DNA from 2 places in the Paenibacillus ottowii genome. Region 1 is predicted to be linked to the other one. Evidence: riboswitches for the same ligand, from Rfam matches in the RefSeq annotation. Region 1 holds a riboswitch; the other holds the start of a gene.
The links. Region 1 has a riboswitch for cobalamin ahead of metE (5-methyltetrahydropteroyltriglutamate--homocysteine S-methyltransferase). Riboswitches for the same ligand answer to the same signal wherever they lie in the genome.

Region 1 (4,728 bases):
CCTTGCCCCATACGTTGCTCGTTCCTTCCGCAAGCACCTGCGCAAAGGACTCCGACTGTTCGAGGAAGAAATAGACTCCAGTTGGTCTGATGACGAACTGCATTTAGCTAATACCCATCTGCAAGAAGTCTGTCCTCGTTCGTATTTATTCGCCTGTGAGGAAACGGAAACAGAAACCCGGCAGGCTGCTGAATCGCTCATTCATAACCTGAACACCATGAGCAGTCGGGCAGGGGGGCAAATTCCGTTCACTTCGCTGAATTACGGGATGTGTACGTCTGCTGAAGGTCGGCTTGTTTCACAATCGTTGCTGGAAGCCACAATTCGCGGACTCGGAAGCGGGGAAACTCCTATTTTTCCACAGCATATTTTCCAATGTAAAAAAGGGGTCAACCAGGCAGAGGGCGATGTCAACTATGATCTGTTCTTAAAGGCGGTCGAGTGCTCCAGCAAGCGGATGTATCCCAATTTTGTGAATGTGGATGCTACCTTCAACCTGCCTTATTACCGCGCAGATGACCCGGATACCATCATTGCCACGATGGGCTGCCGTACCCGCACCATTTCTGACCGTTTCGGCAGAAACCGTCAGAGCGGCAAAGGCAATCTCTCATTTAATACCATTAATCTGGTGCGGCTCGGGATTGAATATGGCATTTGTACAGGCAAGCGTCTGACACCTGACCGGGATCGCTTTGATGCAAAATTAGAAGAGGTTATGCGAATTGCAGTAGACGGTCTAATTCATCGCTATCATATCCAGACCAGCCAGCCAGCCAAAGCTTCGGACTTTATGATGCGCGAAGGAGTATGGGAAGGCGGAGAAAAACTGGAACCTGATGAGAAGGTAGGAAGCCTCCTAAAGCACGGTACACTTTCGATTGGTTTTATCGGGCTGGCTGAGTGCATGAAAGCATTATATGGAAAACACCACGGGGAAGATGATGCTGTATACCGTGAAGCACAGCGAATCATCACTTCCATGCGCATGTATTGTGATCGAATGAGTGAACACTACAATCTAAATATTACACTGTTCGCGACGCCTGCCGAAGGTCTGTCGGGCAAGTTCACATTGCTGGATCAACGTGACTTCGGAATTATCCCTGAGGTCAATGACCGGGAATATTACACGAATTCCTTCCACATTCCGGTGTATTACAAGCTCCCTGCTGCTCGCAAAATCAGCTTGGAGGCTCCGTTTCATAATCTATGTAATGCTGGTGCAATTTCATACATCGAGCTGGACGGTAATGCGCGCAATAACCCGGATGCGTTTCTTAAAATTGTTCAGTACGCGCTGCATCAGAACATCGGCTACTTCTCCATCAACCATCCGGTGGATCGTTGTACGGAATGCGGCTATGAAGGAATTATCGGGACAAGCTGTCCTCAATGCGGCACAGATGAGGAACACACGCACTTTCAGCGTTTGCGTCGGGTAACCGGATATCTGACAGGAGATTATACGGTTCGTTTCAATGCTGCCAAGCAAGCCGAAGTTCGCGATCGGGTGAAGCATAAGTGAATTTGTGCGGCTATATTCCGGAATCTCTAAATGAAGGATACGGCCTGCGCACCGTTGTATTCATTAGCGGTTGCCGCCATGCCTGTCCTGGCTGCTTTAACCCAGCTTCATGGAGCTTTCGCGCAGGGGAGCCATTCACGCCCGAGCGTCAACAGGAGGTCATCCGTGATATGATGGATAACCCGTTGTTGGATGGATTGACTCTCTGCGGGGGAGACCCTTTTTTCTCAGCAGCAGAATGTTCGCAATTTGTGCGTGACTTCCGCACGGCTTGTCCGGACCGAACTGTATGGGCCTATACGGGCTTTGTTTACGAGGATCTGCTCATGGATCAGGAACGACAAGAGCTAGCTCTTTTGTGTGATGTGATTGTGGACGGTCGTTTTGTTGAACAGCAAAAAGACCTGACCCTCCCCTTTCGGGGCAGTCGTAATCAGCGTCTGGTAGATGTGAAAGCCAGTGTACAAGCAGGTTACACCGTTTCATTAGCTTAGAGGCGAAGTGCTACTTAACAAGATGCCCTATAATGCAAAAAAGACAAGATTCCACGATGAGTTGGGCTTGTCTTTTTTTGATATATCTAACTGATTCCACACTCATTTCGATTACGGTTTCTATTGCACATCCTGTGAGTTTCACTTATGATGGTGAACAAGTATACGAGGTGCATAAATATTCGTCATACCTAATCGCATAGCTTGGAAATAGGTGTCTGTTCTAATCCAGCTCAGACTTAAAAGGGAAGCCGGTGCAAATCCGGGACGGTCCCGCCACTGTAAACGGGGAATGTTCAGCTGATTAACACCCACTGGTCCACAGACCGGGAAGGGATGCTGAACGTCATGATCCGTAAGTCAGGAGACCTGCCTATTTTAACAACATCGCAGTACCTACGGAAGATAGGGAGGTGTTAAGAGCAGTCGCCGTATTTTTGAATTTTAATCGCGGAGGCATTCTTTCCCTTACTTATTTTTAGCTTTAGGGGACAGAATGCCTTTTTTGGTACGTAAAAATAAGCTGGCTACCCGTTAGGAGGAATAATGCATGTCTATTAATGAACAGCCTTCATTGTCCGGTTTAATTAGCAGTAATCTGGGTTATCCGCGTATCGGTGGGAATCGGGAATGGAAGAAAGCACTGGAACGCTTCTGGCAGGGCAGTATTGACGAAAGCGAACTGCATCGTGAGATGAAGAGATTGCGTCTGGAGCATCTAAGCAAACAACGTGATAAAGGCATTGATCTCATTCCTGTCGGAGACTTCTCCTATTACGATCACATGCTGGATACATCCGTGATGTTCGGTCTCGTACCCAAACGGTTCAATTATCGTACCGCAGGTCCGGTTCCTCTGTCCGTATATTTCGGGATCGCACGTGGGCAAAAAGGGGCTACCGCCAGTGAAATGACCAAGTGGATGAATACGAATTACCACTATATCGTTCCCGAATTGGCAGACGCGGCTCCAGTGCTGACTGAAAATAAACCCTTACAGGCTTATCGTGAAGCAAAGCAAGAGTTAGGCATTAACGGTAAACCGGTTCTTATCGGTCCCTATTCATTTGTTGTTTTATCCAAAGGCTATGACCGTAAGGATCTAGGCGCTATTATACGAACCTTCCTGCCTTTATACGCCCAAGTTCTGTCGGAACTAGCCGCAGAAGGCGTCCAATGGGTTCAAATCGATGAACCTGTCCTGACCACCTCATTCCCGGTAGAGGATCTGGAAATAATTCAGGAGGTCTATGAAGCTTTGAGCCAAGCTGCACCCTCCTTGAACATCATGCTGCAAACCTACTTTGGCAGCCTGGATCATTATGAGCGTCTGACTAAACTTCCGGTACAAGGGCTGGGTCTTGATTTTGTATACGATGATGGTGAAAATCTTCAGCATATATCACGGCATGGCTTCCCCAAAGGCAAAACGCTGGGTGCTGGTGTCATTGACGGTCGCAATATATGGCGCAGCGACCTGAATGCCGTGGCTGCACTGTTGAGCCAGTTAGCAGAACAGATCCCGGCCACACAGCTTATCGTACAGCCATCGTGCAGTTTGCTGCATGTACCGGTCAGTCTGGATGCAGAGCACAAGCTGGACCGAGAGCTGGTGCATGCACTAGCCTTTGCTGATGAAAAGCTGGAGGAAATCGCGTTCTTGACGGCTGCACTTGCACAGCACGATTCCTCTGCACTTGCCAAGCTTGAGCAAAGTGCAGAGGCGGTAGCCCGCTTCAACAGCTCAGCGGCAAGGGTACAGACAGCTGCCGATCTGGCCGACCTGCTGGCAAAAGAGCCTCTGTCACGCAGCGTTCCTTTCGCCGAGCGCCGTGTAATTCAGCAAAACAAGCTGAAGCTGCCCCCACTGCCTACGACGACCATCGGCAGCTTCCCGCAAACGGCCGAGATCCGCAAGGCCCGTCTGCACTATCGCAAAGGTGAATGGTCTGCCGAGCAATATCGGACGTTTATCCAACAGCAGATCAAGGAATGGATTGATATTCAAGAGGACATTGGCATTGATGTGCTTGTACATGGGGAATTTGAGCGGACTGACATGGTGGAGTTTTTTGGCGAAAAGCTCAAGGGCTTTGCTTTTACACAGAACGGATGGGTGCAATCCTACGGCTCCCGCTGTGTCAAACCGCCAATTATTTACGGAGATGTGTCGTTCGATCAACCTATGACCGTGGAGGAGACGGCATTTGCCCAATCGTTAACCTCCAAGCCGGTTAAAGGAATGCTTACAGGTCCTGTGACCATTCTAAACTGGTCCTTCGAACGCAATGATATTCCACGCAGGCAAGTTGCTTTGCAGTTGGCTCTGGCATTACGGGCCGAGGTAGAGGCGCTCGAACAAGCGGGCATCCGCATGATTCAGGTGGATGAACCCGCAATTCGCGAAGGGCTTCCGTTGAAAAAAGAACAACAGCAAGCCTATCTGGATTGGGCGGTTCAAGCCTTCCTTGTGACCACGGCCACCGCTCAGCCTGCGACCCAAATCCATACACACATGTGCTATTCCGAATTCCAGGATATGATCCAGTCCATTTCAGACATGGATGCTGACGTGATTTCTATCGAAACCTCTCGTAGCCACGGAGAACTGATTGTTAGCTTTGAGGATCAGATTTACGACAAGGGCATCGGTCTGGGTGTATACGATATTCACAGTCCGCGCATTCCTGATGTATCAGAAATGCT
Region 2 (4,728 bases), 190 kb from region 1:
AGCCCAGTTCTTCCCGCAGCGCCGTTAACGCCTCCTCTGAAGCAGGAACATTATGCGCGGTGAGCAAAATGGTAGCAGGGTCACCAGGGGCCAGCCTCATCAACACAAAAGTCAGCGTGGATACAATGAATACAATGATGGGCAGCTGCGCCACACGTTCCAGTATAAAACGGATCATAGGATACGTAGCTCGTTATTCCGCAATATCGGATTGCGCTGTAATGTAGTAATACTCGATCGGATGCGGCGTAAAGCCCTCTACCCCTTTTTTCACGCCAAACACATTGTCAGGGTGCACAATAAACGACTGCGGCAAATCTGTATTGATGATATTCAGCGCTTGCAGTGTTACCGCATCTCGCTGTGCGGTATCCTTTGCCAGCTTCAGGCTGTGAAGAATATTCTCCAGCGGTTTGGAAACATAGCGGCTTACATTAGATTTACTTGTAGAGGAATAGAACATGTCCATAAAATACTGCGGCTCCCCTGTATGGGCCGTGAGCATGCTGTACATAGCAAAATCCCAATCGTTTTTGGTCAATGCCTCATCGATATTTTCCACCTTGCGAATCTTGACCTGGAATCCCTCATTCAGCAATTGGCTCTGGATCACTTCAGCCATAACAGATAGCTCCGGACGCTGAGGGAAAGTCAGCAGTGTAACCTCGAATGGCTTGCCCTGCTTGGACCATGTGCCTTGGGCATCTTTCTGCCAGCCATCCTTGGTCAACAGCTGCTCCGCCGTTCCGTCTAGCGCTTTACGCTCAACTTTTCCGAAAGAAAGAATACTCGGAAACGGACTGCTTGCTTCCGTACCGAAACCCCTCATAACAGCGCTCACAATGGATGCGCGCGGAATCAGACTGTCCACCACCTTACGGTTGGTCACATCCTTGAATATAGGCGATTCCATGTTATATACAATCATATGGGTACGCAAGGACGGAGCCGACAGCACTTGTAGCTTATCGTCCTTTTTCAGTACCTCCGCGTTATCTACCGGAATATCCGTCGCTACATCCACCTCACCGGATTGCAGCGCCATCAGGCGCGAATTACCGTCTGTAATGAATTTCATCGTCGCTTCAGCCAATCGCGCCTTTTCACCCCAATATCCGTCATAACGCTCGACGACCAGGGACTGATCCTTGTTGAAGGCTTTGATTTTAAAGGCACCTGTCATCGCAGGGTAGCTCTGCTCATCTTTCATGGATGCCACGTCCAGCACGATCGTTGAGGGATCAGCCAGATTGGATGCCAGCGCTGCATTCGGCTGGTTTGTTGTAATTTTTAGCGTCAGCGGCCCGCTGGCCTCAATGGACTTCACATCAAGTAAATCCTTTGCTAGATGGCTTTTCTCAATAGAGCGCAGCAAAGATGCTTTTACACTTGCTGCATCCATCCTTTTTCCGTCATGAAACGTGACCTTATCCTGCAAGCTGAACGTCCAGACCGTAGGACTTTCCTGCTTCCATTCCTTGGCTAGCCAAGCCACAGGCTCCAGCTTTTCATTCAACCGAATCAGTGTCTCACCAGCACCAGAACGCATCACGTCCCAGCTATTGTCCCCATGCGGATCAACCCCTGATGGTTTCCACGTATACGCCATCACCAACTTTTTATCTGCTTTAGTCTGTTGTGCAGAAGAGTTCTCACCCTTGCCCGACCGATCCTCCGTCTTGGTGGCTGTGCCACATCCCGATAGAGCCATAACTGTCAGCAGCAGCACCAATCCTGTACATATAAACCACGAACGCCTATTACGATTGCTTATCATTCCACATTTCCCCCTCTATCTGGTTAAATCGTATGAACCTACGTAAAACGAAAAAAAAAGCATTCCCGACCACATGAGCAGCAGTCAGAAATGCTTTCATTATAAAATGTCAAAACTCACCTCTAAGCCAACTCCAAAAACATAGAAGGGATCGGATCGGTTCCAGACATTCCGTATGTAGCACGTCTAACCACCTCCCCAGCATCCCGTGGGTCTAACAGTGATGTCAAAACAGGCAGGTCTCCTGACTTCAGGCTCATCTTTCAGGCCTTCCCGGTTCTTCACAGTTCCAGTGGCTGTTCTGAAAGCTCCAGCAGTACCCTGCTGATGCCTGTATACAGTGGCGGGTCCGTGTCGGAATCTACCGAACTTCCCTTTTAAGTGAACACGTTCAACAACCATCTACATCGTCTCAACGAAACCCCGTACATAGAGTTGTCCGGCTCGCACCTGTTTTCTTCCTTTATTCCTTTTTATTACGATTTAGGATTATCTTATTTTGTTGCTTCTGGCTTGTCAACAAATGCAGCGTAATAATTTAAATTTGAATGATATAGTGAGTATCTGAGTCATGGCTATTCATTGCGTGCACGCAATTCACGTGCTAAAATTAGGTATAGAGATATCCACCGTATCCATATAATAAAAAAGAGTCTTCGCCGCGCCAACGGCAAAGACTCTTAGGATTTGAAAGGCTGTGGATCACCACGGCGCGCTAAATGCTTAGCTAAACCCACCGTTAGGCCCCAACCTAATCAAGCGGTGGGTTTTCGCTTGTTCCGAAATTTTCGACGCAGCCATCGATAAAGTTTACGAATACTAAACACCAGGCTTAGTAACGTAACCACCCAACGCAGCACATCGTAGCACGACACAAGTGTGACCATCGGCTTCACCCCCTTTCGGGAAGCTGCACCGTGGTCCGAAAACATCCACCACTATTCAAAATCCATAGTTTAGATTATACCATGCCTCTTCCTACCACTCTAACAAATTCTTCTAGTAGATAAACTAACCTAAGAGTTAACTTCAGCAATACTGCTTAGTCAGATAACAGTAAATCTCTCATCGTTAGAAAGGATGTTTCCTTTTGAAAACAAGTAACTACCGCATTTTAATACTTTCCTTGCTCGTTCCAGCTCTGTTATCTTCCTGCTCTCCAGCTTCTACTCCATCAGCAGAACCAACTTCACCCAAACAAATCCAGTCAGGCGAAAAGACAACTCCAGTCGGACAAGGTCAATATCTATCCATGACCTATACAGAATATGTGAATGGGAAAAATGCAGATCAAGGCATGGTTATGCGTGTGATGACGTACGATTTGAGCAGTAAGAAAATGACCAAGCTGGCCGACGTCCCCTATACCTCCCAGTACCCACTTTCTGTGGTGTACTTACTTGATCACAAAATTTATTACTCTGCTGATGTGGATGATAAGGGAGACCAATTATTTTCGTACGACTTGAATACAAAAAAAACCGAACAGCTTACCGATAATTTGTTTGCCATCAATGATATCGTACCAACTACTCCGGATGGCTCCCTCGTTCTGGTTGCGGTAAAAAAAGGAGAGCGGACACTTAAAACTATTTTCTACAATAAATCAACGCGTATCATGAAATTTATGCATGATGAAAACCATGATGAACAAACTTGGTCTATAACCTATAATCCAGCTAAAAAAGCAATTTACAGTTCAAATTATTCAGCTAAGGAACAAAATGAACAAAGAGAAATCTCAAACCGAACACAGACTATTATGGTCCCGCCGGACAACAAAGTTACAGAAATCAATAGCGTCACCAAGCAAGAACGTTCTGTTATTACACTGAAAAATGAAGAAGTATCATCAATATCCAGCAGTAATGATCAACTACTCCTAGTGACTGCACGTTTCATTAATCACGGCAACCCTGAGTATAGCCTTGTCGATATTGCAACCGGAAAACGTACCAAACTAGAACTACCCATTTCGTCCCGCAGCTTCATCTATATGTCCCCGGACGGCAAGGGAGTCTATTATTTAGGCAGCACCTCCCTGAAAAATCAGGAGGAAGGACGCGGCGTGTACTATTATGACTTCACTTCGAAGACTCAAACCCCGATTTTCATACAGAAAGAGGGTTTTATCAATAACTTTATGCTGCTTAATAAATAACCCGTTCTAGGCGACTCCATGCCAAACAGCCGGAACAGAGGCTGCGTCCTCTCTCCGGCTGTTTTTATCTATTTCCTATTCGTCAAACCTTCTGTGGAACCTCCGAAACATTTACACCTTGGGCTGACTCTCTTTGTTCTCTTGTCAAAACGATGTTCAAGACAATTGCCGTAATCGAGCCCGATACGATGCCGTTTTGCAGCAGCATTTTGGCAAAGCTCGGCAGTTGGTCGAACATTTGCGGCAGAACGGCAGAGCCTAGACCTACAGCAATACTGCATGCTGCGATCAACAGGTTGCTTTCCTTCCGCAGATCTACTTCTGACAAAATGGACATGCCTGATGCAGCAACTGAGCCAAACATGACGATCATCGCCCCGCCCAGCACAGCGTTAGGAATCACTGTCGTCAAGGCAGCCAGCTTAGGCAGCAAACCAAGGACGACCATGATACCACCCGCAGCAAAAATAACGTTACGCGATTTAACGCGAGTCAACGAGATCAGACCCACATTTTGCGAGAAGGCTGTGTAAGGGAACGCATTAAAAATACCGCCCAGCATAATCGCAAGCCCTTCCGAACGAAGTCCATTGACGATTTGCTTTTGCTCTACCTTTTGGTCAATCGCCTTACCCACTGCCAGATAAACCCCCGTTGATTCGACCATGCTGACAATATTCACGATAATCATCGTACATACTGCCATAATGCTAAACTCCGGTTTGCCAAAATAAAACGGCTGCGCAACACTAACCCATGAAGCGTCTGCTACGGCAGCAAAATGCACCAT

Region 2: linked by a shared signal. The riboswitch ahead of ACQQ6X_RS14975 (ABC transporter substrate-binding protein) and the one ahead of metE (5-methyltetrahydropteroyltriglutamate--homocysteine S-methyltransferase) in region 1 are both predicted to bind cobalamin.

Annotation. Positions count from the first base shown of each region.
Region 1 is NZ_CP191577.1:3,035,929-3,040,656, forward strand. It holds gene ACQQ6X_RS14105 (anaerobic ribonucleoside triphosphate reductase) at 1-1,528, shown strand, start outside; gene nrdG (anaerobic ribonucleoside-triphosphate reductase activating protein) at 1,525-2,022, shown strand; cobalamin riboswitch at 2,218-2,413, shown strand; gene metE (5-methyltetrahydropteroyltriglutamate--homocysteine S-methyltransferase) at 2,573-4,728, shown strand, end outside.
Region 2 is NZ_CP191577.1:3,225,599-3,230,326, forward strand. It holds gene nikB (nickel ABC transporter permease) at 1-178, opposite strand, end outside; gene ACQQ6X_RS14975 (ABC transporter substrate-binding protein) at 194-1,777, opposite strand; gene ACQQ6X_RS14980 (hypothetical protein) at 1,900-2,037, opposite strand; cobalamin riboswitch at 1,995-2,198, opposite strand; gene ACQQ6X_RS14985 (hypothetical protein) at 2,868-3,938, shown strand; gene ACQQ6X_RS14990 (nucleobase:cation symporter-2 family protein) at 4,021-4,728, opposite strand, start outside.